Regions from separate parts of the Deinococcus malanensis genome, predicted to be linked through region 1. Evidence: riboswitches for the same ligand, from Rfam matches in the RefSeq annotation. Region 1 holds a riboswitch; each other region holds the start of a gene.
What was found. A riboswitch is a leader RNA that binds a small molecule or an ion and turns the genes downstream of it on or off. The one in region 1 is predicted to bind cyclic di-GMP.

Region 1 (9,859 bases):
CACCCTCACGGAAGACATGGATCTGACCATCGCCATCGCCGCCGCCGGTTACGAGGTGCGCTTCGAGCCCCGGGCCCTGAGCTTCACCGAGCCGCCCCAGGCGCTGAAGCATCTGTGGCGTCAGCGGATGCGCTGGATGTACGGCACCTTCCAGACGATGATCAAATACCGTCATCTGATGTTCAACCCCCGCGCCGGGAAGGTAGGTCTGCTGACGCTGCCCTACATGCTGCTCTACGGACTGGTGCTGGGCGGTGTGGGTCCGCTGATCGATATCGCTGCCGTTTCGATTCTGGTGCAGTACTCCACTTTCGACGCCGTGTGGCCCATCATTGCGCACGTTCTGGTGGACTTTGTGATCGTAGGTGCGGCCCTGGCGCTTGGTGGAGCTTCGTGGCGCATGCTGATCTACACGCCAACCCAGCGCTTCTTCCTGCGGCCTTTCGTCGCTATCGTAGTGATGATGACCTGCTGGACCTTCCTTCGCCGCCGCAACGTACACTGGAACAAACTGCCCCGGGTAGGCCTGAATATGGCCATGACCAACCCGGCCGCTAGGACCCCGGCAATGTCTCCTGCCGCTGCCATAGCTCCAGCCACCCTTCCGCTGCCTATGCCCGTCGGGACCGGCCCCGAGGAGCGCGCATCTTGATCGGGAGACTGAGTTGAGGTGGACACGAATGTGCGCCGCGATGGGAGTCTGGGCCCTGGTTGGCACAGCGCAAGCGGCCTCCTGCGGAATGTTCGGCCTGACGGTGAATTCGCCGTCCGTTCTGGGCGCTGTGGAGCAGAAGGTAGGCTGCACCTTCACCTCCACCCGCTGGTTCGTTGACTGGAAACGGCCATTTCCAGGGCAGGCCGCGCTCCAGTTCTTCAAGACGCCGGGCCGGCAGCTTGAGCTGTCCTGGCAGCCACGCATCCGGCTGGGGGAAAACAAATACAAGGGCGTGACCTACCGCGCTATTGCGGCTGGCGAGCACGACGCTTATATCCGGGGGTTCGCCCGCAGTATCCGGACCACCGGCCGCACCATCCCGATCACGTTTGCCCCGGAGATGAATGGCGACTGGGGCGCGTACCAGCTGAGTGCCAGGAACACTCCACAGGACTTCAAGCGGGCCTGGCTGCGTCTGCACCGCATTTTCCGCGAGGAAAAGGCCAACGTCCGGTGGGTCTGGAGCCCCAACATCATCTATCCCACCATGCGGTCGAACTACCGCGCGCTGTACCCGGGTGACGCGTATGTCGACGAGGTCGGTCTGGACGGGTACAACTGGGGCACGACCAATCCCTGGAACCGCTGGAAGACGTTTGCCCAGACCTTTGACCAGTCCTACCGCGCAGTCAAGAAGATCACGAACAAGCCTATGCAGCTTGGCGAGCTGTCCAGCGTGGAGAAGGGTGGAAACAAGGCGGCCTGGATCCGCAATATGTGTCAGGTGCTGCCCAGTTACCCTCAGGTCCGCAAGGTGTTCTGGTTTCATGTGGTAGACCGGAACGTGGACTGGCGTCTGACCACCAGCCAGGCAGCCCTGGACGCCTTTAAGGCCTGTATCCGTAAACAATCCTGAGATAGAAAGATCGTACTGACCGCCGTGACAGGCGGTCTTTTTTTATGTCTGGTTCTGGTTGTTCCTGGGTCCGTCCCAGCTCACTGAAGCTAACCACACCCCTTCACGGGGGGGTGCTGGGCCGGGAGTGATATTTTTGATGCGTTAATCTTGCGACAAAGAGGGAAGCCCGCAGAAGCAGCTTTTCCACCGATAACGGCAAACCCGCTGCGAAGCGGGGACGCAAAGTCACGGGACCCATGAGGTCAGCCGGACCACCGAAAGGAGAAGCGTGATGAAGTGGGCGAATAGGGTCAAATTGGCAGGCTGTGCTTTGATGCTGACACTCGTGACGGGAGCGCAGACCCAGTCGAACGCCCCTACACGCTGGACCGAGAACTTTGATCGCCTGGATACCTCCACCTGGGGCGTGTCCACCTGGAACGGCTTCTGGCAGAACGATCAGGTCAAGGGCGCTTTTCAGAAGCAGAACGTCTATACCGATGGCCGCGGTCACCTCGTTCTGATGCTGGACGTCAAGGCCTGCCCCCAGGGTCTGTGTGCCCAGGCGGCTGAGGTCCAGACCCACCGCCGGTTCGGGTTCGGTCGCTACAGCGTGCGGATGCGCGCTGCCAGCCACACTCCCGAGGCCCGTACGCCCGGACGCGCACGCCCCGGTAATATCAGCGGTGCCTTCAGCTTCTTCAACAACAGCGCCACCGAAATCGACGTGGAGATCGAGGGTCACCGCACCAGTTTCATGAACGCGGCGGCCTGGACCAGCCTGAAGACCAAGACCGCCGCCCTGGTGCCCTCGCCCCAGCGTACCGATCTGGCGCGTGATTTCCACACCTACACCTGGGACTGGCAGCCTCACCGCCTGGCCTTCAGCATTGACGGCGTGAAGGTTTGGGAGACCCGCCAGCACGTGCCCCAGCAGCCCGGGCACCTGATGCTCAATGTCTGGCCCACCATGGACCCCAACTGGGGCGGTCAGGTCAAACCCGGCCGGGTCTACATGCTGGTGGATTCGGTCAGCTTTCAGCCGCTCTGAAGGCCTCTCGGCGGCTCCCCGACATTCCGTTCTGCTCCGGAGACTTCTCTTCCCCCGCCCGCCAGGGTCGGGGATTCTTTCTGTTCGTGCCGAGACAGCAGGAAAGGTGTACAGGACATCTGCCATGGTTCCGCACCCACTGACCCCATAGTTTGAATGTGACATTCGTTACGGAGGGAGTTATGGTTCAGTACAAGTCTCGTGTGGTCCGTCTTCGGCAGGGTGATCTCGAGGTGCACGAGGCTGGGGAAGGAACTCCGCTGGTATTGCTGCATGGAGCTTTTACGGACCACACCATCTGGAACGACCTGGTGACGCGGATGGTAGTACTGGGTTACCGCTGTGTCGTTCCTGACCTGCCGCTGGGCTCGCACCGACAGCCGATGCCGCAGCACGCCGACCTCTCGCCGTCTGGTCTGGCAGATCTCGTGGCGGATCTGATCACGGCACTGGAACTGGCCCCCGCGACCATCATCAGCAACGACACCGCAACAGCAGTGATGCAGCTTGTGCTGACCCGGCATCCCACTGTCACAGGCGCTGCGGTGCTGACCAGTGGTGATGCCTACGAGCACTTTCTGCCCCCCGTGTTCGCTTCTCTCAAAGTGCTGCCCTATGTTCCTGGGGGACTGCAGATGCTGGGGCGGGTGATGCGCCACCCCAGACTCGGGCGTCAGCGCTGGGCCTTCGGACGCCTGAGTACCACCGGCATGAGCACAGAGCAGGCTGAGCGCTGGAGCGCCGGCCTGACCACGAATCCAGGGGTGCGCCGTGATGTCCGCTCCATGATCCGGGGCTTTCACCGCCGTCATACCCTGGGGGCGGCGGCGCTGTTCGGCACGGTTGGCGCGCCGGTCCGAATCGTCTGGGGGCGCGATGACCAGGTGTTTCCGGTCAGGTTGGCTGCGCGGCTGGCCCGTGACCTGCCTCATGCCGACCTGCACGTGCTGGACCACGGCTGGACCTATCTCCAGCTGGACGCCGCTCAGGAACTTTCAGCGCTGGTCCACTCGTTTGTTGGAACGGGTCACGGGCGTCGGTCGCCACAACCTGCACTCGACACCTGAATCCCTGTGGCCCTCAGGTCTCTGCAGGCCCTAAAACCTCTTCGCAGCGCCGCCCTATACTTCGGGGCATGATTGACGCGGCCCAGTTGGACCACCTCGCGCAGCTCGCGCGGCTGCACCTCGAACCTGAAGAGCGCGAATCGATGACCGCCGACCTGAACAGCATCCTGGGGTACTTCGAACAACTCCGGGAAGTGAATACCGACGGTGTCGAGGAAATGCAGCGGCCGGTGGATCTGGTCAACGTGCTGCGTGACGACGTGCCCGGTGAGGTGTTTGCCCCCGAGGTGATCGAGGCCCTGGCCCCCGAGATGCAGGGCGGACAGATCCGCGTGCCCCGCACGGTCGAGGCCGACTGATGCTCGACCTGCGCTTTATCCGCGACAATCCAGAAACCGTCCGCCGCGCCATCGAGGTCAAGGGCGTGAACCTAGACCTGGACGATCTGCTGAGCCTCGACCGTGAACTGACCGCCCGGAAGCAGCAGGTCGAGGCCATGCAGGCCGAGCGCAACGCGAATGCCAAGCTGGTGCCCAAAGCCACCCCCGAGGAGCGCCCGGCCCTGATTCAGAAGGGCAAGGATCTGGGCGACGAACTCAAGGCCCAGGAACCGGCCCTGCGTGCGCAGGAGGAGCAACTGCGTCAGCTGCTGCTGCGCGTGCCGAACATTCCGCATGCCGGAGTGCCGGTCGGGAAGGACGACACCGAGAACGTGGAACTGCGCCGCGAAGGCCAGCTGCCCACCTTCAGCGTGGCGCCGCTGGATCACGTCGAACTGCTGGAAAAACAGGGCTGGAGCGACCCAGAGCGTGTCGCGCGGGTCTCGGGCAGCCGCAGCTACCTGCTTAAGGGCGAGGCGGTCATGCTGGAGATGGCCGTGCTGACCTTTGCGCTGGACTTCCTGAGTGCACGCGGCTTTACGCCGCTGTCCACTACCGCCCTGGCCCGGCCCGAGGCTTTTGTCGGCAGCGGACATTTCCCCGGTGGGGAAGATCAGGTCTACAAGATCGAGGGTGACGAGCTCATGCTGGCGGGCACGGCCGAAGTGCCGGTCAACAGCCTGTTCGCCGGGGAGCAGCTGCCGCTCGATACCCTGCCGGTGACCTATGCCGCCATCAGCGCCGCCTTCCGCAGCGAGGCGGGCAGCGCCGGGCGAGACGTGCGTGGGCTGATCCGTGTCCATGAATTCCGCAAGGTCGAGCAGTACGTGATGTGCCGCGCCGACGAGCACGAGGCCCTGCGGTGGTTCGACACCCTGCTGACCAATGCCGAGGGGCTGCTGCAGGCGCTGGAACTGCCCTACCGCGTCGTTCAGAACTGTACCGGCGACATGGGTGCCGGCAAGGTCCTGATGTACGACATCGAGACCTGGGTACCCAGTGAGGAGAAGTACCGAGAGACGCATTCCTGCTCGTACCTGGGTGACTGGCAGGCCCGCCGCACAGGGCTGCGCTACCGCGACGAGGACGGCAGGCTGGTCTACGCCCACACGCTGAACAACACAGGAATTGCCGCGCCGCGCATTCTCGTGCCCCTGCTGGAAAACCATCAGCTGGCCGACGGCCGTATCCGAATTCCCCAGGCGCTGCGTCCCTACCTGGGCGGCAAAGAAGTGATCGGCCAGCCGGTGCGCTGACAGGGAGCGCCAGACCCGGGTCTGACACAGGGCTGAGCCCTTGAGAAGAGCTGGACGGGTGGGAACTGCGGGCCCCAGGGTCGGATGATCCTGGTCCTTCGCTGATCTCTGGACGGCTGACAGGAATATGCCCTGAACCCTGATTCTCCCAGGATCCGGTCCGGCGGAAGAGACTGGCAGACTACGGAAAAGGAAACGTACTTCCGGACATGAACGGGCGCTCATGTGGAATTGCGGAGGCAGAGCACGACGCAGATGTGCTGCTGCCAAGCTCTCTGCCCCTCTACGTACCTTGCCCTGAGCTCGAAACAAATGGCAGACCCTCTGTGAGAAGTACGGCCCGTCGCGGACGGGGATTCTTCCCCTGCACAGCACCGCGTACACTGCCGTCATGACCCAATCCCTTCAAGACCCGACTGTGCTGCTGATCATGGGCCGTACCCCCGACGAGGTGCGCGCACGCCTGGCAGCTGAACTCGACGCCTTCGAGGCCGAGTTGCGGACCCGCCAGGCCGACTGGTCCGTGACCCAGCCGGGGCGTGAGTGGTCGCCTGCCCAGGAAGCGGAGCACGTGCTGCTGATCAACGAGGGGATTACCCGTCTGGTGGGTCTGCTGATGTCCGACCGGGAACTGCGGCCTCTTCCCCAGACACCGGGCGTGCTGAAAGAGGGCAGGCGTCAGGCGCCGGCGCACACCTTGCCCAGTCCTCACGGGCTGGCCTGGGCAGACCTGGAAGGCCGCTGGGCAGAGCACCGCACGCGACTTGAAGCGGCGGCCGCGCAGCTTCGCGATGTCCCGGAGCGCACCATGTGGCACCCCTTCTATGGCGAACTGGACGCCCTGAACTGGATGCGGATGGTGGCCGGTCACCTGGACAGTCACCGCCGGCTGCTGAAACGGAGTGCGGGCGCGTGACCGGCCCGGACCATGCACCCGCACAGACCAGAACCGACAAGGGCGTGCGCGGTTTTGAACTCGACCTGCATGTGACTTTCACCCGGCCGCTGCCAGAGGCTGAAGCCCTTTCTGTTCTGCTGGCCCTGGAGGGATTCCGGGTCGAGCTGTACCGCCCGCATCCGTCCCCCACCCGTCCAGCCCACGAGGCTCCGGCCATGAAGGCGCCGGCCGAAGTGCCTTCGGCCCGGCTGAACGGTCCGCTGCGCGACCCTGACACGGTGCGGGCGGGTCTGTCGGCATTGCTGCAGGGCCCAGCCCGCTATATCGAGGTCGGAGTCCGCGGCTTCCTGCGCAGCGCCACCGGGCAGACCGAGTGGATGCCCTGGCGGCGCAATGCCGTGCTGCCGCGCACCATGGCCGGGCAGGTCACCTTCGAAGAAGGCGTGAAGTTCATCCTGGAGTGATGCGGAGGCTGACCCAGGCCGCTGGATGCCAACGATAAACGTCGCAGGAGTACAGGGGCATGCCGACGTGGACTCCATCTCTGGCTGGGGACCCGACCAGCAGTCGGGGCTGGCGTGTGGGATTTCCTGACTGACAGCCCAGGGTCATGACCTGGACCGACGCTTCTGGACGCAGCAGGTAGCACAGGTGGTCAGCGTGCAGGGCGTGCAGGGCATGTGGCGCCTGGTTGGACGGGACGTCGCGCAGAACCAGCAGGGCCCGCTGGCCGGAAGAAGCGGCCCACACGTCGACCGCGGCCAGCTGGTCGTGTCCCTGGCCGTTGCGGTATTCGAACCGGTGGGCGTGCCTGAGCAACTGCAATTCTGACCTCCCTGATAAGACTGATGACGGCGTGTTCCTGACCAGCGGCAAAAAGAGCTGTTGATCTGGTGCTTCCTGGCGTTCTGGTCAGGGTTCCATGCCCGTGTTAAACCGGCGTAAACAGAAGTGGGGACCGCTTTACAATTCCGGCATGGCTTGCGAATGGTGGGCAGCGCTGACCCGCACGCTGTTGCCGCGTGCCTGCCCCGGGTGTGGGCAGCAACTGGGCCCGGAGGCCGGACTGTGCCCAGGCTGCCGCGCCGCCCTGAGACCGCAGGTGCAGGTTCATAGTCCCCTGTGCAGCCGGGTCGAGCCACATCTGGTCACGCTGGGTGCGTACCGGGGAGTGCTGCGACGGTCGGTGCGGGCGCTGAAGTACGGGGGCGCCCGCGACCTGGCGGGCATTCTGGGCCCGGCCCTGGCGCGGGGCGTGCCACTGGAATGGGGCGTGACGGCCGTGGTGCCGGTGCCGCTGCACGTGTCACGGCTGCGTGAGCGGGGGTTTAATCAGGCCGAGCTGCTGGCCTGCGGGCTGGCGCAGGAGTTGGGTGTGCCCTGTGTGCCCCAGGCCCTGACGCGCCGGCGTGCGGGTGTATCACAGGCGCGCCAGCAGGGAGCACAGCGGCAGAACTTCCATGGCCACTTTCAGGCGGATTTCCGGCATTTGCCGCCAGGGGGGGTCCTGCTGCTTGACGACGTCCTGACGAGTGGGCGCACGTTACTGGCCTGTCGCGATGCCCTGCAGGACGCTGGCGTAAACAGGCTGTATTACGCCGTGGTCGCGCGCTGAGCGCTTAGGCGGGAGCCGTGGGCAACTTCTCGCCGGCGCGCACCACTTCAGGCAGCACGTTCTCGCGGGGGGGCAGCGGACAGGTCCAGCCGTCGCCATAGGCGCAGTAGGGGTGATAGGCCATGTTGAAGTCCACATTGACCAGGAGCCCGCCGTCAGAGTCGCGGCCCACGGGAGCGTCCAGGTAGCGCCCTGCCCCGTAGGTTTCCTGGCCACTGGTGGCGTCCCGGAACGGAATAAAGACCCGGGCCGGGGCCTCCTCACCCAGGGGCGTGAAGACGCTGAGGCTGTGCTCTCCGCCAGGGAGCGGAACCTGTACGCGGCCGTAGCGGGCCATGGTCCGTGTTTCCCCGGTATTGGTCTGCAGGATGAACTCGGCGCTGGCGTCCTGCGGGAGAGGTTCAAGTGGAACGGTAAACGTCCAGGCCGGGTCTGGCGCGAAATAGGACAGACCCGTAAAGTCCGGCAGCGCGGCGGGTTCAAGCGGACCCTGTCCCGCTTTGAAGTGCGCATCCTTGCGGCTGCGAAATTCCTGCACTGCCTGGCTATAGGGGTCCGCGTTGCTGGTCACCAGTCCACCTTGAGGCGGTGCCCGGCATATTCCACGATGTCGCCCCGGCGGAGCTTCTTGCGGCGGCGGGTCTCGACTTCACCGTTCAGCCGGACCTCGCCGCCCTGGACGCGGAACTTTGCCTCGCCGCCGGTCTCGACCAGGCCGCGCAATTTCAGGAAGTCCTGAAGGTCTATGGTGTCCTGGAAACGGTCGTCGGTCATGCGGGCAGTGTACGCCCCTGATCCGGGACCGGTAAGCCCGGTGCCGGGATCAGGGGCGGAACAGCAGGGTCAGAATGGATTGTTCAGGGCCGGTACTGGCTGCTGAAGAGCCTCAGGTCGGCGTCGTCCACCTTGCGGTCCTGGTTCAGGTCCCCGACCGTGGCGTTGGTCTTGCCATAGTTGTTCATCAGCAGGGCCAGGTCGCTCAGGTCGATCTTACCGTCGCCGTTGAGATCTGCTCCGCTCAGGCGGGTACGGGCTGCGGCGGGCGACCACTCGGTCAGGCCCAGCTCACGGCTCAGCTCGGCGCGCAGTGCATCGGCCAGCGGCAGGGGACCCTGAGGGTTGAACTCGATGCGTCGCTCGGTGCCCACCACCACGACCCGCGCGGCGACATCCGGATTGAAGGGGGCGCCGCTGCTGCCAAGGGCCAGGATGGGACCGCTGGCGGTATCCAGCGTCACCGGCAGGTCCTTGGTGTTCAGCGTGGCGATGGCAGCCTGCACCAGCCGCAACATTTCTGCACCCTGCGGACGGAACTTGAGCGTTGCTGCCCCTGCTTGGCCGGAGGCACACAGCAGCGCCGCAACCAGCAGCATACGGCGCCCGACCATGCCGCGCGGTTTCACTGGGCCTCCCGCGCGGCGCGGATGGCGTCACGCAGTTTCACGGGATCGGTAATGTCCCCGGCGTTGACCTTGCCGTCAGTCACGGCATACAGCCCCTGGTTGAAGCCCACCAGCGGACTGTCGAGACGGCGGGCGTAGAGCAGCGCGATCACCTCCTGGCCGCTTGTGAGCGCCGGCAGGTCCTGCAACCCCTGCAGGAACATCAGTGCGGGCCGGCCCTCATGCTGCGGCAGTCGCGCGGCGTCGCCCAGCACGGTTTCGGTTACGGCGAGTGGGTAGACGACGTAGGTAACGTCCCCGTCCTTGACCGTCGCAGGCGCACCCAGCGTGGCGCGCACGATGACCTCGGCCTTCTTCGCCTGCTGGGCCAGGGTCAGGGTGGGAGCAGTGGTGGCAGCAGCCAGCCCGCCGGCCAGCAGGAGACCCACCAGACTCAGTCCGAGCAGCGGACGGGTCATGGTTTGCCTCCGGTGCCAGGAGTGGTCGGGGGAGTTGGGGTGGTCGGTGGTGGCGGTGTTACCGGACTGGTTGGGGCTGTGGGGACGGCAGGCGTTGCAGGTGCAGTGGGCGCCGTAGGGGCTGCGGCAGGAGCAGATGCAGGGGGCTGGGTGGACCGCACGGGGTCCGTGGTCTGAG
Region 2 (9,859 bases), on a different contig from region 1:
ACCGGCTGTTACAGGTCCTCACCAACCTGATCTCCAATGCAGTCAAATTCTCCCCCCACGGAAGCTCGGTCGGTATTTCTACCGCACTGCACGGCGCGCGTGTGCGGGTCTCAGTCCGCGACCGTGGTCCTGGCATCCCTCAGGAGTTCCGCGCACGGATTTTTGGAAGGTTCGCGCAGGCGGATTCATCTGTTACCCGGGAAAAGGGAGGGACAGGCCTGGGACTCAGTATCAGTAAAGCCATCGTGGACCGGCATGAAGGTCACATGTATTTTGAGGACCATCCGGAGGGCGGAACGGTGTTCGCCTTTGAGCTGCCGGTTGTGACACCAGTCATCCAGCGGGTCCCAACTGCTGATGATGCAGGTGAGGGTCCACTGCGGATACTCGTGTGTGAGGACGATCAGGACATCGCCCACCTGCTGCAACTCATCCTCCGGCAAGCAGGCTTCGACTCCGATGTCGCGTACAACGCACAAGAGGCAGAAGAGAAACTCGCCCAGCGGCACTACAACGCACTGGTACTGGACCTGATGCTGCCTGACCGGGATGGGGTCAGCTTCATCCAGGAGCTGAGACAACGCCCTCAGACAGCGACACTCTCCATTGTCGTCGTATCGGCCGTGGCCGACGAGCGGCGAGAGCTCATCCACGGGGATGCGGTCTCGGTGGTGGACTGGATTAACAAGCCCGTCGATACGACCAGACTCGTCTCTGCTGTACGGCTCGCGTCCAGCCGTGGTACCGACCGCCCAGTTCGTATCCTCCATGTGGAAGATGATGCGGACCTGCGCGACGTCGTGAAGGAAGTCCTCCACGACGTCGCGACCCTGGATCAGGCAGAAAGCCTTGCTGAAGCGCGTCGGATGCTGCGTGGCCAGTCATTCGACCTGGTCCTGCTCGACCCTGGCTTGCCCGACGGGAACGGCCTTGATCTGTTGCCGGAAATGCGTCTGATGTCACCACCGATGCCCGTCCTGGTTTTTTCTGCGGGTGAACTGGAGCGGGTCAATGCCGAAAGGGTGGCTGCGTCTCTGGTGAAGTCACGCACGTCCAACGAGGAACTGCTCGAAAAAATCCGTGCCCTCATTCCCCCTGCCGTGTCTGGAGACCCTCATGAATAAAGAACTGCACCGGGTGTTGCTGGTCGAGGACGACGCCGACATTCAAGCTGTGGCATTGATCGCTCTGGAAGATATCGGTGGCCTGCAGGTGCAGACCTGCGATACGGGGTTTGAGGCCCTCGAACGTTTCGAGCAGTTCGGGCCCGATCTCGTGCTGATGGATGTGATGATGCCCGGGTTGTCAGGTCCAGAAACCCTCACAGCGCTGCGTGCCCTTCCAGGCGGACAGCATGTTCCAGTCGCCTTTATGACGGCCAAGGTGCAACGGGGCGAGGTGCAGGAGTACCTTTCCCTGGGTGCGGTCGGCGTTATTCCCAAACCCTTCGAACCGATGACGCTGGCGGACGACCTGCGTGCCCTGCTTCAGACGCATTACGCCGGGACCCTTCACGTCTCACGGGAAGAGGAAGAGGAGCGCGCATTTCAAGCGCAGCTGCAGGAACTCAACTTACGCTTCACCGAAGACCTGCCGGTCCGCGTTGCGGGTCTGCGGGAAACCTGGGAAGCCGTGAGGCGGCACGATGTTCCGCCTCACGAGCTTTCCCGGCAAGCCCATTCACTGGTCGGCACAGGCGCCACCCTTGGTTTCGGGCAACTTGCCCAGGTTGCCGCGCGTATCGAGGACGACCCGGCGCTGACCGGGAAACGCACGCTTGATGCGCAGGCAGCTGAGCACATCGAAAGCCTGCTGGTCGAGTTGGAAGCCGTCGCGCGCGCCAAGCGGGAATAGGGAATGACACCATTCTAGTTCGGTGCGGGCAGTGAGCATCGAAACCCCGCCATCCTGCCGTTACAAGAGTGGTTGACGTCATATTGAGACTATGGGCGCCTAACCGTCTGATGCCGGGTCGAGGCACTCTCAGCTCTGGAAATCGTTGCCAAAGGTCGCAGATAACGCTGTATGGAAGACAACCGCTGCGGTTGCCGGCAGGTCATTGATGAAAACTTCCTCTGGCTGCGGGAATTTTGACGTTGTTACTATCAGGTGTGTCCGGCATGATCAGGAAGGTGATTCAGGGTGGAGGAGTCCTGTTCCTCTCGATGCTGGTGGTCAATGTCCTGAATTATGGGTATGCGGTGGTGCTGGGACGGGTATTCGGGCCGTCGGAATATGGGGCCTACGCGTCGTTTATTTCCCTGTTCCTCCTCGTAGCCCTGCTGCCGCTCACGTTGCAGCAGGCAGGAGCGCGGTACGCTGCCATAAATGAAAGCGTGGCGGCCTACACAACCCGCCTCGCCTGGATCGCTGGAGGCGGGTTCGGCCTGGTGCTGGTAGCCGGGTCGTTCTGGCTCTCCCCGCTGCTGAATCTTCCCGCAGGCTGGCTCGTCTGGCTGGGAGTGCTGGTTCCTTTCTACGCATGGCTGGGGGTTCTGCGCGGGGAAGCTCAGGGACTACAGAACTTCCGCGGCTTCGGCCTGAACATGGTGCTCGAGCATGCCATAAAGATTCTGCTGACCCCTCTGGCACTCCTGGTCCTGCCGGGAGCCACAGGGGCGGTGGCGGCCACCCTGGCTGCGCTGCCCGCCACCATTTGGCATCTGAAGCGCTATCAGAGCACCCTTCAGGTCACACTCGCCCGTCAGCAGGAGGTACTGCAGTATTCAGCTCCGGTGTTCACCAACCTGGGCGCTCAGGCCGTCATCATCAACAGTGACATCCTCATGGTGAACGCCCTCCTGCCACGCCAGGAGGCAGGCATCTATGCGGCCGTCGCGATGATTGGCCGTGTGGTGTTTTACAGTTCCTGGGCCATCGGGACCGCGCTGTTTCCTATGGTCTCCGCGCGGCAGAACGCCGGAGCCTCCCCCCGCCTGCTGTTGTGGGTCGCGCTGGGAACCGTGGGCCTGATCAGTGGGGGAATCACACTGGTGTGCGCGGTGGCTCCTGAGTGGGTCCTTGGACTGCTGTATGGAGACGCTTACCTCCCTGGAGCACCACTGGTCGGCCCGTATGCGCTGCTGACGACGCTTTATGCTTTGGCCAGTGCGATCAGCAACCATTATCTGGCGCTAGGCGAGCATGCCGCAGGTTACCTCCCGCTTCTTGGGGCCGCCGCGCAACTGGTTTTGATCGGTCTCTTCCATGACACCCTCAGCGAGGTTGTCTGGAGCCAGATGGCCGCCAAGGGGGGACTGCTGGTGCTGAGCCTTCTCTCTGTGGTGTGGTTTGAGAGGAGAAGACAACGTTCTGGTTAACTGCTGGTTCTGTCCTGAGGAGCAACTGGGCGGCATCTGCACTTGGCGGTGGCTATCCCGATAGTTGATATGACGCCTTGGACGCACTTTTTTGGCCAGGAGTCTTGCAGTGGCTACGGGGGAAAGTATCAATGGCACCTGTGGTGCCGGGGGGCGTCCGATCAGGTGCCGGAAACTGACTCAAGGGCCTGTTGCAGCGGAATCCACCTCGAAGGCTTCGAACGCGACCGTGCCTGCCGAACTCTGCATGCCCACGCGGCCTGACTTCGTCTGGAGGGGCACATCCTGCGCAACCCGTTTGCCGTCAAGCAGCACGGCATACGTGCTGGACCCGACCTCCACCCTCAGGGTGTGAAGCTCCGTGCCCGGTGGTGTCGTAGGAGCTGATCCTTGACCCTCATAATCTCCCTGCTCGTTAAAGTATCCCCAGGTCAGCGTGGTACCGTCGTCGCTGTAGCGCACCAGCTGACGCCCGGTTCTGCTCTCGCCTTCCGGTGAGCCAAATATCACGCCCCCCCCGTTGCCGGTCAGATTCCTGAATCGGGCGGTCAGAACAAACGGGGCCTGGAATACCCGGGGAGACAGCAACACCTGATCGTAGCCCTCCTCGGTGGTCTCAGCGAAAGTGCGTGCCTGCAGTTGCCAGCTACCACCAACAGGCGCCCACCCGGTAGCCTCAGGCGACCCGGTAAATGGTTCACGGAAAGCACCTGTGCTCTCAGCCGTAGGGGCAGGTGCCGGATCTGGCATTTCGGGCGCTGTCGTAGCACTAGGGGCGCCCTCTACCGTGACCTCTGCGCTGTCAAACGCGGCCGATCCGACGGATGTGGTCAGCCCAATATGACCAGCACGCGAGCGAAGAGGAATAGTCTTGGCAAGCTGCCGACCGTCCAGGACGATGCTGTAGCTGTCCGTGCCCACCTGGATTTCCAGCACGTGCCGTCCAGCCTTTTGAGGCGGCAGGGTCTGTGCGAAGCCCGCTCCAATGAAGTCACCCTTCTGGTCAAAGTGCCCCCAGAACAGACCGCTGCCATCGTCGGTGTAACGAACCAGTTGCGCGCCGTTTTTGGAATCAGCAAGGGGAGCATTGAACATGATCCCGTCCCCGTTCCCCTGCAAGTTCCGGAGGGCCACGCGGAAGGTGTATGGCGGCTGGTAGATGCCGGTGGAGAGGAGGGCCAGGTCATAGCCCTCTGTCTGCTCCTGCACCACCGCACCATCCTGAGCCGTCCACCGCCCTCCCGCAGGCCTCCATCCAGCTGCCTCGACGCCCCGAGCCAACGCCGCCGGGTCAAGCAGGTTACCCGTCCGGCCCGGCGCATCCTGAGCGGTCGCGACGGCGGGCAGGGTGCTTCGCGGAGATTCGGCGCGGGCCAGTAATGGATGCAGCAGCAAACCTGCGGCGGCGACAAGACCCACTGTGACGCCGGTGATGAATTCCGGGCGTCGGGGATTGAAGCGCCAAGTAGGCACGGAAGCGTCCCGTGGCACGGCTGGACTGCGCGCCGGCTTTCCGCTGAGGACGTTACGCAGGACGTCACGCGCAGGAATCTCAATCTTTTTGAACGTCAGGATCGAGACGCCGACGATCAGCGCCAGGTAGACGAGCAGGAAGGATAGACTTGTCCCCCCGTTAGTCGCGATCCCAGCGGTGTTAGAGAATTTGTACAGCCAGTCCCAGAGGGGGGCGTGGAAGATGTACATCGAGTAACTCGCCTCGCCAAGCAGCACCAGAAATGGAACGGAGAGAACGGCAGTGAGGACGCCCTTCCCCGTCGCCAACGCGTAGATCAGCGCAGCGAACAGGGGAGCCAGCAGGCCATTGTGAAGAAACACGTACGGAAAGCTGCCGCTGAAGGCCAGTATAAGCAATAGGGCCAACGCCACCACGGGTCCGAGGATTGTGCCTGCCTGGACGTCCATACGCCCCTGTGCCCGGCGTGTAAGATAAAACTTCCCCAGGGCAAGGCCCATCAGGAACTCAGGCAGGCGGGTGAGTGGGTTGAATTTCACGGCGTTGAGCCAGGGTTCATAGGTGCCCAGCGCGCTGCCTGAACGCTCTGTTATCAGATGCGCCGTTGGGGGCAGAAGGGACAGCAACCATAATCCCAGGAAGGTCAGGGCGAACGCGCCCGACGTGGCGACCCGGAATTTTGGGTACAGCAGGGCGGCCAGCAGAGGAAACAGAAGGTAGAAAAAGGCCTCCACAGACACTGACCACGATGGGCAGTTCCAGACGCAGGCCGTGTTGGGGATCCAGGCCTGTAGTGCAAGAGGCGCCGTTAGACCTGTGAGCCATGCCGTCAAGGGTGAGATGTAGTCCCCAGAAGCCTTACCAATGAAAAAAGGCAGCCACAGCAACAACCCCAGCAGGTAGACGGGGTAGATTCGAGCGACACGAGCAATCCAGAACTTGCGGGCGTCCACCGTCCGGCGGGCATCGGCGTCAAGGTAGACATAGGTCAGGATGAAGCCCGACAGCACGAAAAACAGCGTGACGCCAACATAGCCGGAATGGAGGATGTTGGAAACCCAGAATGGTGCCCCTTCGAAGGTCCGCAGGCCATAGTGATACAGCACGACGTGCATCGCCGCCAGGAAACGCAGGCCGGTCAATGCATGCAGCGTTGGTGCAGGGAGCGGCGATGTGGTCACACGGTCACTTTAAAAAAACGAGCGTGTATGTGACGCTCACGGAAACTTGAGATCGCACGGGCATCTTCACGTTTTGTGGGCCGTGCCGGGTCCAGGTCTCCAGTCAGGTGCAGCAGCGGGCCATGCACGTAGATAGGATATGTAACCTGTTCAACTTCAGGGATGCGCCCGACGACGGGGCAACTTGCGTATTCTGCAACCCGCTCTTTCATCCAACGAACGAAGATCCATCGTCGGATGAAACACTTGGGGAGGCCATGATCATGGTTTCTCCCGCTCCCTGGTTTAACCGAATGCCAGGCTTTGTAGGCCGCGTCGATCATCGTCAATCCGGTGTTCAGCGCCGTGACGCCAGCAGTGCGGTCAAGGTGCACTTTTCCTCCGGTAGTGGCAGGGGAGATGGGAGAAATCCGGTATGCGCTCCCGGCAGAACCGGAATTGGAGGACAAACATTCCAGATGCTGAAGTTCAGTGGTTCACTACTTCCCAAGGGCTGCTTGGGCGCCGCGAAGACGAGCACAGGGGTCAGGGAGAGTAGCGAGTGCCTGCCGTCCCGTGTGCCCTCGCTTCCAGTAGCTCCACAGCGGCCGTACTGGCCGCCGCAGTCAGACGCCACTGCGCCGTGACTTCACCTGCTGTCAGAGTCAGACTGTAGCGCCCTCCATTTTTGACGGAGTACAGGGTCAGGGCGCTGCCATTGACCTGGAACGTGACCGCACGGTTTGCCAGTTCAATTCGTACGTGTACAGGCGCGGTCCCCAGACCTGCGTCAGGACGAGAGCGTGCGGTTTCGCTGTTGTTGATAAAGAGGCGCCAGACTTTGGTGTGCTCCTCCCGGCGCAACTGAATCACCTTGGGAGTGGTCGCGGCCGAGGTAATGCCTACTGCAACTCCGTCATGGGTAGGAGTTCTGGGCTGACGGAACTTGACTGCGAGCGAGACTGGGTTGGCGTACCGTAGAGGCTGACTGGCGTACGACCCTCCTGCGTCAAGGTTCACGCCAGCCGGCAGGGGAGTGGTGCCATTCAGGCCATTGATCTTCCCGTCGGTCACTTGACCATCGACCAGCGACACCGGAGCTTCTCCCTGGCTGGAATATTGGTTCGTAAACGCCTGGGCAAAGACTGCGGCTGCCGCAGAGGCCCGGCCTGATCCGTCGATCAGCCCGAAAGGGTTCCGGTATGCTCCCGGAACGTGGTCATAGGCCGCCCACGCAATCAGGCCGGAAAACCCGTACTTTTCCGCCCAGTAGACGCTTTCTTCTACAGCACGCTTCTGCATTTCGGGCGTACTCGGCGTGGTGGGCCGTAACCCGAGCGGCAGATCCCACTGCATGCCAGGTACGATCATGCCACTGTCGTCATTGTAGGAAGGCCAGCCCAGTTCCGAGAGAACCATCGGCTTGCGAGCAATGTTATGGTCGCTGATATACCGGTAGATGGTAGCGGGGACAGCATAAGGCCAGAAGCCGTTGTCTGCCCACAGGTAGCTGTTGAAAAACAGCGCGTCAGACAGGTCGTAGATCGACTGGTGGCCCACAGGCGCACCTTCGAACTTCTTGAAGGTATTGTCGAACGCGGCACTGTTGACATACACGCCCAGATGCGGCGCCTCGTCTTTGATCACCTGCTTTAAGCGGCCCATCCAGGTCAGGATTCGGCCCGCGACCTCGGGATCTGCCCACGCGCCGAACCCGTCCGGCTCGTTCTTCAGATTGACGCCGTGTACATTGGCTTTGGCTGCCAGCATCCGGGTCACCCAGCGGGCGTAAGCTTCATGGTAACCGTAGTTTGTCTCCAGTGTGGTCCAGTCAAATCCGCCATGTTCCAAGGTCTCCATCTCCATAAACAGGGTGGGGACGACGTCCAGACCTTCGGCGCCTGCGAGGTCGATAAAGCGGCTGACTGTCTGTAAGCGCGCATCATTGAATGTGCCCTTTCCATCTGTAAATCCGAGTTGTCCCCAGGCGCGGTATTCATGGTCGTAGAAAAGGAAGACGCGCACCGTATTGATGTTCAGTTCCCTCTTCATCTGCTGAAGATCAGCTCGAACCTGTTCGTCCGTCAGCTCTCCGCGTTCGTATTCCCCCCACCAGGAGGGATTCCTTGCCAGCCGTGGCCAGTACATTGCCCCTTTCATTGGCGCTCCCGTACTGGTGAGCTCAGAGGCGGTCATCTGAGACCACTGAGCACCAACAGCACTGGTCACTTCGGTTGGGCGGGTGGGCGCACTTGTACACGCTGTCAGCATCAGGCCCATAAGTAACAGGGCTTCCGACAGAAACACCTTGCCCGGGCGTTGTTCCCAATTATACTTCGGTGTGGCCCGGCTGCTAAGGCGATACCGCTGGCACAGGCCACGAAGGGCATCGACAGGCAACATAGAGTTGAATACGTAACGGATGCCCACAAGGCCTCCCTTCTTTCGGTAGCTCAGCCGACCACTGGGGTCCCGGAAGCTTTGCGTCACCACCTCACAGTGGTTTTGCCGTTGTCGGTTAAGAGAGACAGGCCAGGAGGCTTGTCACCTTGCACAGATTAGAGAAGTGTTGATGACGCTCCCCTTACACCTGGATAACGTGAAGTTCGCTGGTTCACGGGCCGCTTCTCACGTAAGGTCGATACGGACGTCTGGTTTGAAGGCAGCTTTGAGTGCCTTCTGAGGATATGGCGTTCAGGCGGTCATTTCGGTGGTAAGGGAGCGATGGGTTCGAATTCAGTCGCGCTCAACCACCGAAGTGTTGGTCTGTCTTTTCCGCCGCTGACGCAAGAATCATGTCAGGTAGGCTGCTCTACATTGCCAGCATGTCGAGCGCTCCTCAGCCTGAACAGGAATACGCCCGGCTCCTGGACCTTGCCCGGTACGACATTCTCGATACAGCCCCTGAGAAGGCTTTTGACCGCATCACCCGACTGGCAGCCCGGACTCTGCGAGCGCCTTCAGCCGTTCTGAATTTTGTGGATCAGGATCGGCAATGGGGAAAGTCGTGTTTCGGGACGACCGACAGCACAGCTCCGCGCGAGCACTCGTTTTGTGCCTGGACCATCCTGAGCGACGAGGTCCTCACGGTGGCGGATGCCCGCCAGGATCAGCGTTTTCTGGATAATCCGCTGGTCCTTGGGAGCCCGAGTATCCGGATGTACGCGGGCGCACCACTCACCACGCCCAGTGGACACCGTATCGGCTCCCTGTGCGTGTTCGGTGATGCGCCCCTTGACCTTGAGCCGGCGGACCTGGAGGCCCTCCAGGATCTCGCAGCGTTAGTCATGGATGAACTCGAGTTGCGGCTGCACAACCGCGCACTTCAGTCCCAGGTGAGCATGCAGGGCCAGCAGCTGCAGGAATTGCGCCAGTTGGTGACGCACGCCCAGGTTCTGGAAGACATCAACAGGCTGCTGGACGCCACATTGAGTCCTCAGGAGGCCACCCTGGAAGTCTCGCGCCTGATCGGAACAGCCATTCACGCGGACTGGACCGGACTGATGGCTTTTGAAGCGGACACCATGACCGTTCAGGTCGCCCACCACCAGCCTGACCTGAACCCAGCCCTGCTGGCATTCGCGGCGCGCCTGCCCGACCTCGCGGGCGGCGTGACGCGTTCCCTACGAAACACGAAGCACACCACTTATCTCGAGGACTACCCGCAGCATCCCCTGGCACTGCCGGAAGGGGTTGAGGCTGGGCTCAAGTCAGCCGCGTGGGTGCCACTCGGTCAGCATGCGAACATCGACTACCTGCTGATTGCCGTTCGCGCTGACCGAGGTCGCCGCGCCGCGTGGCGCGCCAGTGACCGGGCATTGCTGGACGCTGCCGGGCGGAGCGTGCGCGCCGCGCTTGTCCGGCACTCGGTGCTGGAAGCCAGCGTTCTGCAGGCGCGCCGGGAC
Region 3 (9,859 bases), on a different contig from region 1:
CGGGCGTGGAGCGTCCCAGCGGGTCCGCTATGTGCTGAATTCCCAGCGTCCGGACTACCCGCTGGGCCCCGAGCAGCTCGAACTGGTGGGCAAGATCAAAGCGCTTGATATTCCGGATGTCCAGGCGCGCGATTACGTGCGAAGGCACACCGTTCCGGTGATCCGCGGTCGGCTGGATCTGGCCACATCCATCGTCTCACGAACGAAGACGTTCCGTAAGGGCCGTGGAGCCTACGCCTGGGACATCCTGAACGACGACACCGGAAAATATGTTGCTCCGCCTGCTGAGACCTCCCTGGAAGCCCGGGGAGGCCCTGGGGGGTCTGTACAGGCGCAGCTGAGCGAGGAAGAAGCGCAGCAGGACTTTGAGCGGATCCGGCGGGCTGAGGACCAGCTGCCTTCGGACGAGCAATGGGTCCAGCACCGCAGTGCCCTCAAGCTTCTGCTGTCGCGGCAGATCGACAGCGGCGACTGGAAACTGCTCGAGGCGCGTTGCCGGGCCGGTGAATTCTCGGCCAGTGAACTGCTGCGCGCCGCCAACGGAGCCATGGTCGCGATGACCATGCAGGCCTTCGTGGACGATCTACGCCACCGCCTGCGTGAACTCTGAATCAGGCTGTTCCCACAGACAGTGCAGCGGCCAGCTCAAAGGGGAATCTGGGCACGGGCCGCTCACTGACGCCCCCAGCACGTGCTTCCGTCAGCCCCTAATTCGATACAAAGTGCTGCAGGCCCAGTTCGGCAATGATCTCGTCGGCAAAGACGTAAACGTCCGGCCCATACAGGGCAGCGGGCGCAGGCATCAGCCCAGCCGGATCGATCTGACCTTCGATGATCAGGCTGGCCGTTTCGAGGAATGCCCCCTGGGCGGGCGGCAGATGGCTGAAGTGCCACGCAAGGTCTTGCTGCTGATGGGTGGATAAGGTCATGGATTCAACCTCCTGGATGCGTGCTAACCCTGGTCGAGGGTTAGTGGGGACGTTGCAGGAAGGATAAAGAGCGCGCTCTGTCAGAAATTTTTCTGACCAGGAGAGCGCGGGCCGGCAGCCCTGGAGCGGGGCATATTCAGGTCGGGGGTGCTTGGCCCCTGCGTCCCCTCTCCCCTGTCAGGCTTCAGAATCAGAAGTAGATGCAGCGCCTTGCTCGTTCCCTTTCTGTGTGTGCGGACCCCGCGCCGTGACTGTCCGCGCGCCTCCTGCGGCTGATCCCGCCGTGGCCATGCGCCCGGCCGATCTTCTGGCCACCCTGAAACTGGTCTGGCAGGCCAGCTCGCGTCACAGCTTGATGTACGCGGCGACCAGCCTGGGCGGCAGCGCCCTGCCGGCCGCCCACCTGTATGTGGGAAAGCTGCTGCTCGACGAGGTGGCGCACGCGACCCAGGGTCAGGCCACGTATCCAGCGCTGCTGTCCTTGCTGGCTATCCAGGTGGGCCTGACCGTTCTGGGCAGCCTGCTGTCCACCGTGCAGACGGCCGCGCAGCAACTGCTTGGAGACAGCCTCCAGCACAGCGTCAGCCGGCGGCTGCTGGACAAGGCGTCCGGGATGAGCGTCGAGTCGTTCGAGAACGCGGAGACCTATGACAAGCTCCAGCAGGCGTACCGCGAGGTGGGATCACGGCCGCTGGGAGTGGCAACGCAACTTGTCGGGCTGGCAGGGGCCGCGGTGACGCTGGTGTCGGTGGGGGTTCTGATGGCCCGCCTGGGCTTCTGGGTGCTGCCGCTGGTCCTGCTGGCGAGTCTGCCGAACGTGTATGTCAGCAACCGCTTCGGCATCGAAAACTACCGCATGCTGCGCCGCCAGACCCACGACGCCCGGGTCCAGAACTACCTAGGTAGCCTGCTGACCTCCGACACCCTGGTCAAGGAGGTCCGTCTGTTCGGTTTCGAAGGCCACCTGCTCGGCCGCTGGCGGGAATACTACCTGGGTTTTCGCAGACAACTCGACGCCATGGTGAGGCAGCGGGCCCTCTGGGGCTTCGCCGCCTCGCTGACATCGGCCCTGCTGATCGGGCTGGCCAGCGCCCTGATCCTGCGCCGCGCCGTGGACGGGCAACTGAGCGTCGGAGATTTCAGCGTGTTCATCCTGGGGATCGCGCAGGTACAGGGCACCGTCTCCGGCTTTCTCAACGGCCTGAGTGGGATCTACCAGAACCTGCTGTACATGCGTAACCTCTTTGCCTTCCTGGAACTTCCTGACCGCGACCTAGACGCTGGTGAGGAATGGCACGGCAGTATCGACACCATCGAATTCCAGAACGTGGGCTTCCGCTACCCGCTGACCGACCGTGACGTGCTGCGAGGCGTGAGTTTCACGGTCCGCCGCGGTCAGGCATTGGCCCTGGTAGGCGAGAACGGCGCGGGAAAGACCACCATCGTGAAACTGCTGACCCGGCTGTTCGAGCCGACCTCAGGGCGCATTCTCTTCAACGGCATGGACGCCGGGCGCTTCTCGCCGCGCAGCGTTCAAAAGGAAATGAGCATCATCTTCCAGGATTACGGGCAGTACCAGATGAGCGCCCGAGAGAACGTTGCTATCGCCGAAGTCAGCCGCATGGAAGACGCTCCGGGTGTGGACCGCGCCGTCGAGCAGGCAGGTGCGGCGTACGTGGCGACCCTGCCGCAGGGACTGGAGACACCTTTGGGGCGCCTGTTTCAGGGGGGCCGGCAACTCTCGGGTGGACAGTGGCAACGGCTGGCCCTGGCGCGGCTGTATTTCAGGGACGCCTCGGTCCTGGTGTTCGACGAACCCACGGCGGCCCTGGATGCGCGCGCCGAATTCGAAACCATTGAAGCCCTGCGGGCGCAGGCCCAGGAACGGCTGACTGTTCTGATTTCCCACCGCTTCTCCACCGTTCGGCTGGCCGATCAGATCATCGTCCTTGAAGGCGGTGTAGTTACGGAGTCCGGCAGCCATGCGGAGCTGCTGCAACGGAGCGGGAAGTATGCGGCCCTGTACCAGCTGCAGGCCAGTGGCTACGCAGGCGGACAGAACCCTCTCCTGGGCCAGAAGGACGCCTGACAGTCCTGCTCTGGCGTCCCCTGTCACCTGGTATTGAAGAGGGCTGGACCGGTTCGGCTGACCTGCCTGCGGTAGTCATAGGCATTTTCCAGAACATGAAGCTGGATATTGCCCTGAGAAGCGTCTCTCCTCCCGTTGTCCCTGCCTGTGCTGGAAATTTGCAGGGGGTTGACGCCCGAATTCAAAACCCCGACCCTGTCCGGGTGCATGCCATCGGGTTCGACGACGCGCCGTTCGAGCGCACCCACCGTGGAGACGTTCCAGTGTTCGGCACGGTCTACGCCCGGCAGACCCTGCACGCGGTGGTGCGCGGCCGGGTCCGGCGCGACGGGCGCAACAGCACGGCTGAACTGGCCCGGCTCGTCGAGGCCAGCGGCGCGCAGGAGCATCTGCACCTGATCCTGCTTCAGGGTGTGGCGCTGGCCGGATTCAACGTGGTCGACGCCTGGGCCCTTAGGGAGATGACTGGCCTTCCTGTACTGGTGGTGGCCCGCCGCGCCCCGAACATGGAGCGCATCCGCTCAGCCCTGCTCACCCGTGTCCCCGGAGGCCGGCGCAAGTGGCAGCTGATTGCTTCGCTCGGCCCGATGGAGCTGTGTCTGGATGTGATGGTTCAGCGCGTCGGGCTCAGCCTGGCTGACGCCGAGGGTGCCTTGCAGGCCCTGACCGTGACCGGACATATTCCCGAGCCTCTGCGCGCCGCGCACCTGATCGCTCGTGGGACGACCCAGGGGCACAGCCGTGGCGGGCGCGTCTGAGGTAGAGGACCGGGGAGTCGAGCCGCATGTATTTTCGGCGACAGGTGAGAAGGCCAGCAGGTGACGTCGAAATCGCCCGGGATTGTGCCTGCCTGCAGACCAGGTCAGTCCATGGCTCGGAGTGGTCTTCCCGCGGGCATGCAGGCTGACTACGCTGCTGGTGTTTCCGTACTGGTATTCCTACAGGACCACAGGTTGCAGACGGCTGGGGATGAAGCCCCGAGCAACAAGCTCAACACGGATCAGCATATGGTCCGGCCGGTCCTGCAGATACACCTGTCCCTGGGTTTGTATGGAGGTGAAATTTACGCGCTCACTTTTGCCAGCAGATTGGGAAGACGGCGGGAATCCAGGGCACTGGTGTGACCCTTTGTCCCGGCAGCCCCAGGCGACCACAACAGACACCTATTCCTTCGCCCCTCCTCCCGATTGCGGGGCCTCCCCCAGGCGACGGACAGCTTCCATCAGGTCTGGGTAGCGCACGGCGCTGTGGTGGGGTGATGCGGTGCTGGCTCGCACGATCAGTTCTGGCTGAGTGACGGTCAGGTGCGGGGGCTCGTGACCTTCCACCAGTTGCAGCAAATGATGAAAGGAGCGCTTGCCCAGGTTCGGGAAGTCCTGCCGGATGGTCGTCAGGGGAGGAATCAGCATGGCGCTTTACGCAGTGTCGTCAAACCCGATTACCGAGACGTCACGGGGAACGTTCAGGCCCCGCTCCCACAGGGCGCGCAGGGCCCCCACTGCCATCTGGTCGTGGCCACCAGCAAGCCGGTGAACTCGGCACCATTGCCCAGTAGTTGTGACTGCGGTATACCCGCTGCTGGCGCTCCAGTCCCCGTGGACGGTAGCTACCGGCGCCAGATTGTGCCGGGCCAGAGCGTCACGCCATCCCTGGGTGCGCGAATGCTCCGCCACCGCAGATTGGGGCTCGCTGATCATGGCAATCCGCGTGTGCCCCAGACTCAGCAGGTGCTCGGCTCCAAGCTGCGCGCCGGAATACTGGTCGAGCAGGGCCGCGTGGACATTGGCCTCGGCCAGAACGTCCAGGAACACGCACGGCAAGTCCGAACACAGGCCGTGCAGTGCGTGGGTCGGGTCTGTCGAGTTCTGCGGCCCTGCTGGTGGCCCTGATCCGCGGGCTGCGCGAGCTCTACGGCTTCCAGATGACAGACGTTGAGGCGGCCCTGCTGGCGCGTCAGGCGGAAAGTACGAGGGGGTCGCCCGGCCACAGGACGCCGGCCTGGTGGTGCTGCATTCCGGGGTGGAGCGTCAGCACGCCGGCGGGGACTACAACACCCGCCGTTCAGAGTGCGAACAGGTCTGCGCGTTGCTGGAGGTGGCCAGCCTGCGCGACCTCGGTCTGACCGACCTGCCCCGGCTCGATGGGCTTCCAGACCTGCTTGCCCGCCGTGCCCGGCATGTGATCACCGAAAACGACCGCGTACTGCAGGCGGTGCAGGCCTTCCGTGAGGGGGATCTGGCAGGGGTCGGCCGGCTGTTCCTGGCCTCGCACGCGTCGATGCGCGACGACTACGAAGTGTCGGTGCCGGAGGTTGACCTGATCGTGGAACTGGCCCGCGCATGTGGCGACGTATACGGCGCGCGGCTGACCGGGGCAGCTTCGGCGGAAGTGTAGTTATGCTCGCCCAGGCTGGCCGCGGGCTTCAGGCCGGTCAGGCCATCCGGGACGCCTACGCCCGGCAGTCATCTCATGTTCCGGTTCTGTTGACTCTCCAGCCAGATACCTTGTAGGGGCTGGGGACCGTGCCGGTCGGTGCGACATCGGGTGCGTAGCATGTAGGTTCCAGGCAACAAGGCACCACAGGTAGCTTTATACGAGGGTATGGAACGGATCGGCGGTCACAGGCGAATGGAATGGAGGCCAGGAACGACCCGGCACCGCCCAAGTGGTCACCTGAGATTGCAGAACGATGGGCAGGGCATGAAGCTCCTCATCATGGGCGCAATCGAAGCAAGCGGGTGGTCTTCAAGACCACCCGCTTGCTCGCGTCATCAGCACATTCTTTATCTAGAAACTGTAGATCTCCGTCCAAGCCCTGACTCTCGCTTCAGCGAATGGCGCCGGAAGCACTCAGGGTGTAGCTCGGGGTGCGGCTCGACCAGACCACGCGGGCGTAGTACTGCTTGCCGGCCGCCAGGTTCAGCGTCACGCTGTCGGTGCTGCCTTTGCCCTTTCGGCTGCTGCCCAGCAGGGTCGTGCCGTCGGCTGCGTAGATCTCCAGGTCACTGTTCCAGCCTGTGGTCAGGGAAACGGTACTCTGGCCGCCCAGATCGGTGCTGGTGAAGGTGTACCAGTCCTGCGTATCGGTCGAGCTGAGTGTTCCCGATACGGATGCGACCTTGGTCAGCGCCAGGGCGCCTGCAGCAGTGTCGTCCGTTGGGGCGGTGACAGGGGCGGTTGTCGGCGTGCTGGTCGCGGTGGCCGGCGTAAAGCTGACGTAGTCGACAAGCATGTACTGGGTGCCAGGTGTAGCCTTGCCGCCCCAGCCGGTGGAGTTGGTGGGCCACAGGTTCAGCATCAGGTGCGCTTCGGCGGTGGGCACCACGGAGGTGGTGGTGCGCTTGAGCACGCCGTCGATATAGAAGTCGATCTTGGTGGGCGTCCAGTCCCAGCGGTAGGTGTGGAAGCCCTGCGTCAGGTTCTCGCCGGTGCCGCCGGTACCGTAGTCGTGACGGCTGGTGGTCTGCCAAGCGCCCATCCAGTCGGTGGTGGGGTTCTGGCCTTCGACCTCGTGGTCAATCTCGGTTTCCGAGTCATTGACGAAGTTGAAAAACGCGCTGATGTTGCCGCTGGTGCCGGTGCCTGCCACCGATGGATCGGCGCTGCTGCTCGAGGCACGCATCCGGGCCTCGTAGGTGCCGTAGCCGTGTTTGGCGTTGGTGGCCAGCTCGGCAGCGCGGGCCACCAGGCTGCTGCTGACGTCCAGTTTCATCACCAGGAAGCCGTCTTTCACAGTGACGTTGCTGGGTTCCCAGGTACCGCTCAGGCCGTCACGTGCCCAGAAAGGGGTCCAGGTGTTGGACGACACCCACCAGCGGGCGGTGTCCAGCGTATTGAAATCATCGCGCCAGCTTCCGGCCACGTTCTGAACCTCCACATTCGGCTGCGATGCAACAGGTGCCGGAGCCGTCTCTTCGACGGTGGACTCCGGAGTGGTGGTGCTCGAGCAGGCAGCCAGCATAAGGCCCAGGGCAGTGGTGAGGGCCAGATTTTTGACAGCAATACGTGTACGCATGAAATTCTCCCTTCTTTCGGTAACTCGGCCAACCACTAGGGTTCCGGAAGCTTTGCGCCACCGCCTCGCGACGGATTTGCCTTTTTCGGTTAAGGGAGATGAACCAGAGGGGTTCATCACCTCCGGTAGATTAAGTCGAAATTAATGACAGACTCCTTACACAAAGCTTAATAACATTTTTATCAATTGTGACGATATAAAGATTTTGCACAACCGATAGATATGGCATAGACGAAAATGCCGTTCTGGAAGTCCGCAAGGAAGTTTTGACTCCTGGTCATATCCGACTGAAATCACCTTAAAAACGACTCATTCATTAAGGCCTCTCGGAACTACCATGTTTATCGAGAATGGCTCCTCATAAATTAAGACTTGAACAGTGGCGGATCCTGCCTCGTGATCGGACTCCCTCATCAGGTCTGACGAAGTGGGTGGCGCTTCATCTGCCTACCAGCGCGAAGCTGGACGCTGCACAGGGCCCTGTACGCCTGGGTTGGGAGACAACCGTTGGTTCGTACTGCTCTGATCGGTAGTTCTGCAGCTGCAGCACAGCCGGCTGCCCCCGCTGGCCAGGGAGACCTGTTTTTGTTGTGGCACCACCTCAAATATCAGCGCGTGTTCTTTGCAGCACAGGGCTGTGGTGGGCCCGGTGAGTATGCTGCTCAGCGTGGCAGGCCTGTCCCTCTGCACCGATAGCTGCCGTACCTCTATCAATGCTCTGTTTCAGATCAGCCCACTGTCTTTCATGGCCAGTGGACTCACCGCTCCTGTGGTGAATGTGGGCCATGAAGTAATCTTCGCTGGCATCGCCCGGGAACCGGCGCGGTTCGACTCTTGGCAGACGTGCGTGGCTGCGGCTTCGCTCGGTGATGACCTTCGCTAAAGTGCGCAGCAACTCTTCAGGCGCCCGCTGTCCTTGCTACCTTTGTGTCGCGTTACCGCGCCGTTCGGAGCAGGACCAAGAACGGTACGTTCGGGAGTGCCACGCGGCCCCGGTTCTCCTAAAAGCGCAGGCAGAGGTCAACAGTGGCCAGCGTGACCTCTCCACAAGCCTGGAGGGTCGAACTTGGACTTCGTCGTATCCCCAACACCCTGAAGGAGTGCCTCGAACGACACCACCTCGAAGACCGCCTCTAGGCGGCTCCATGTCTGCGTCCTGCCCGGCAAAATCCACTCGCTCAGCTCGATCAAGAAGAGACCATCTTTCTGATGAATGCCTTAGAATCACCGCGTGCCCCCCGCCCATGAAGGCCACGCGCTGAGCGTCGGCTTCGCCACCCTGGATAGCCTGCTGGAGGGGACGTCGGCTGGGCTGGCAGTATTGGACCAGCATCTGGCCATCGTGCATACCAACGCCGTGTTCCGGCGGCTGACTGTCCGGCCAGCCAGCCACGACGCAGGGAAACCCCTGGTGGAGGTGATGCCCGGGGTGTCCCCGGCTGTGGTTGAAGCCTGTCGAGCAGTGCTCGACACAGGAGTTGCGAGACGTGATCTGGCGGCTGTGACCGCACCAGAAGCTCACCCCGTGACCTGCAGTGTTGTGCCTGTGTACGACACCGGCAAGGAGGTCCAGGGGGTCGCCGTGATACTGCGGGATACTGGTCAGGGACACACGGAGCATGGCGGAACCCCGCGCAGTCATCGGGACCACGACCTGCTGGCGGTCGAACAGGCCCTGGCTCAGGCTCTGGCCACCACCGAAGTGAAGCGGACCATCCTGCAGAAGGTCGTTCCTCTGATGGGGGCCTACGGTGGGGCGCTGGTCGAGGCTGTTGACGATCAGACACTCTATCTGGTCGGGGCTGTGGGCTACGAGCCCTCCGTCAAACTCAGCTGGGAAAACTTCCCGGCGCAGGAGTACTATCCCGTGGTTCATGCTCTTCGAACACGGCGGCCCGTCTTTGCCACGGCTGAGCAACTTGACCGCGATTTCCCTGAGTTTGTGCCTCTGTTCCAACCTGGAACGAGGGCCGTTGCGGCGCTTCCCCTGGAGGACGGGGAGGTTGTCACATGCGCGTTGACCCTGTCGTTCCACGATGAGCAGGCCATAACGGACGAGCAGCAGTCCTATCTGCTGGAAGTGCGAGAAGCGTGTTCCTGTGCACTGAAACGGGCACGCCGATACAACGCGGCGCATGAGGAGCGGGAGCGGGCCACCTTGCTGGCGGAAGCCAGCGCCGCGCTTGCCGCTTCACTGGACCTGCAGGGAACCCTGGACCGGCTGGCTTCCCTTGCGCTCCGACACGTCGCCGACTGGGCCGCCGTCTTTCTGGCCGATGATGACGGTCTGCCTTTTCCGGTGGCCGTGGCCCATCACGACCCGGGCATGGTGGAACTGCTGCGCTGGTTCACTGCTCAGTACCCGTCGGATCCCTCCTCCCCCGGCTCGACCGCGTGGGTCATGCGCACTGGAGCCCCGCTGCTGATGCCGGTGGTTCCAGGTGGCCTGATCAACCAGATCAAGGATGAGCAGCGCCGGCGCGCGGTTCAGCGGATGGGACTGCATTCGCTGATCCAGGTGCCGATGATCGCCAACGGCCGGACGGTTGGTGTGCTGGCCCTCGCCACGACACATCCCCAGCGCACGTATGGGCCCCAGGATCTGGAACTGGCCCAGGCACTGGCTGAACGTGCGGCTCTGGCCCTGGACAATGCGGCGCGGTACGAGGCGTCGCAGATCAGTGAGCGCCGCTACCGTTCCCTGATCGACGCCACCCGTCAGATCGTCTGGACCAACACCGCCGAGGGCATGCTGGTGGGCAAGCAGCCGGGATGGACCCAGCTGACCGGGCAGACCGAGACCGAGTACACCGGTCTGGGCTGGAC

Region 2: another riboswitch for cyclic di-GMP. It lies ahead of IEY49_RS18330 (hypothetical protein); the one in region 1 lies ahead of IEY49_RS09950 (family 16 glycosylhydrolase).
Region 3: another riboswitch for cyclic di-GMP. It lies ahead of IEY49_RS15720 (glycoside hydrolase family 16 protein); the one in region 1 lies ahead of IEY49_RS09950 (family 16 glycosylhydrolase).

The regions. Positions count from the first base shown of each region.
Region 1 is NZ_BMPP01000007.1:100,611-110,469, reverse strand. It holds gene IEY49_RS09960 (glycosyltransferase family 2 protein) at 1-652, shown strand, start outside; gene IEY49_RS09955 (glycoside hydrolase family 26 protein) at 681-1,571, shown strand; cyclic di-GMP riboswitch class I at 1,759-1,833, shown strand; gene IEY49_RS09950 (family 16 glycosylhydrolase) at 1,888-2,604, shown strand; gene IEY49_RS09945 (alpha/beta fold hydrolase) at 2,787-3,671, shown strand; gene gatC (Asp-tRNA(Asn)/Glu-tRNA(Gln) amidotransferase subunit GatC) at 3,740-4,030, shown strand; gene serS (serine--tRNA ligase) at 4,030-5,307, shown strand; gene IEY49_RS09930 (DinB family protein) at 5,699-6,223, shown strand; gene IEY49_RS09925 (hypothetical protein) at 6,220-6,669, shown strand; gene IEY49_RS09920 (hypothetical protein) at 6,656-7,030, opposite strand; gene IEY49_RS09915 (ComF family protein) at 7,182-7,820, shown strand; gene IEY49_RS09910 (DUF1684 domain-containing protein) at 7,825-8,391, opposite strand; gene IEY49_RS09905 (RNA-binding S4 domain-containing protein) at 8,388-8,594, opposite strand; gene IEY49_RS09900 (hypothetical protein) at 8,678-9,223, opposite strand; gene IEY49_RS09895 (hypothetical protein) at 9,220-9,681, opposite strand; gene IEY49_RS09890 (Ig domain-containing protein) at 9,678-9,859, opposite strand, start outside.
Region 2 is NZ_BMPP01000021.1:4,062-13,920, reverse strand. It holds gene IEY49_RS18355 (response regulator) at 1-1,124, shown strand, start outside; gene IEY49_RS18350 (response regulator) at 1,117-1,854, shown strand; gene IEY49_RS18345 (lipopolysaccharide biosynthesis protein) at 2,121-3,320, shown strand; gene IEY49_RS18340 (acyltransferase family protein) at 3,501-5,975, opposite strand; gene IEY49_RS18335 (hypothetical protein) at 5,972-6,349, opposite strand; gene IEY49_RS18330 (hypothetical protein) at 6,501-8,006, opposite strand; cyclic di-GMP riboswitch class I at 8,399-8,474, opposite strand; gene IEY49_RS18325 (sensor domain-containing diguanylate cyclase) at 8,780-9,859, shown strand, end outside.
Region 3 is NZ_BMPP01000015.1:7,621-17,479, reverse strand. It holds gene IEY49_RS15755 (replication initiator protein A) at 1-610, shown strand, start outside; gene IEY49_RS15750 (hypothetical protein) at 708-929, opposite strand; gene IEY49_RS15745 (ABC transporter ATP-binding protein) at 1,159-3,018, shown strand; gene IEY49_RS15740 (endonuclease dU) at 3,114-3,776, shown strand; partial or broken gene IEY49_RS21530 (substrate-binding domain-containing protein) at 4,182-4,829, opposite strand; gene IEY49_RS21920 (GHMP family kinase ATP-binding protein) at 4,859-5,140, shown strand; gene IEY49_RS15725 (hypothetical protein) at 5,023-5,412, shown strand; gene IEY49_RS15720 (glycoside hydrolase family 16 protein) at 5,846-7,033, opposite strand; cyclic di-GMP riboswitch class I at 7,049-7,124, opposite strand; gene IEY49_RS15715 (PAS domain S-box protein) at 8,265-9,859, shown strand, end outside.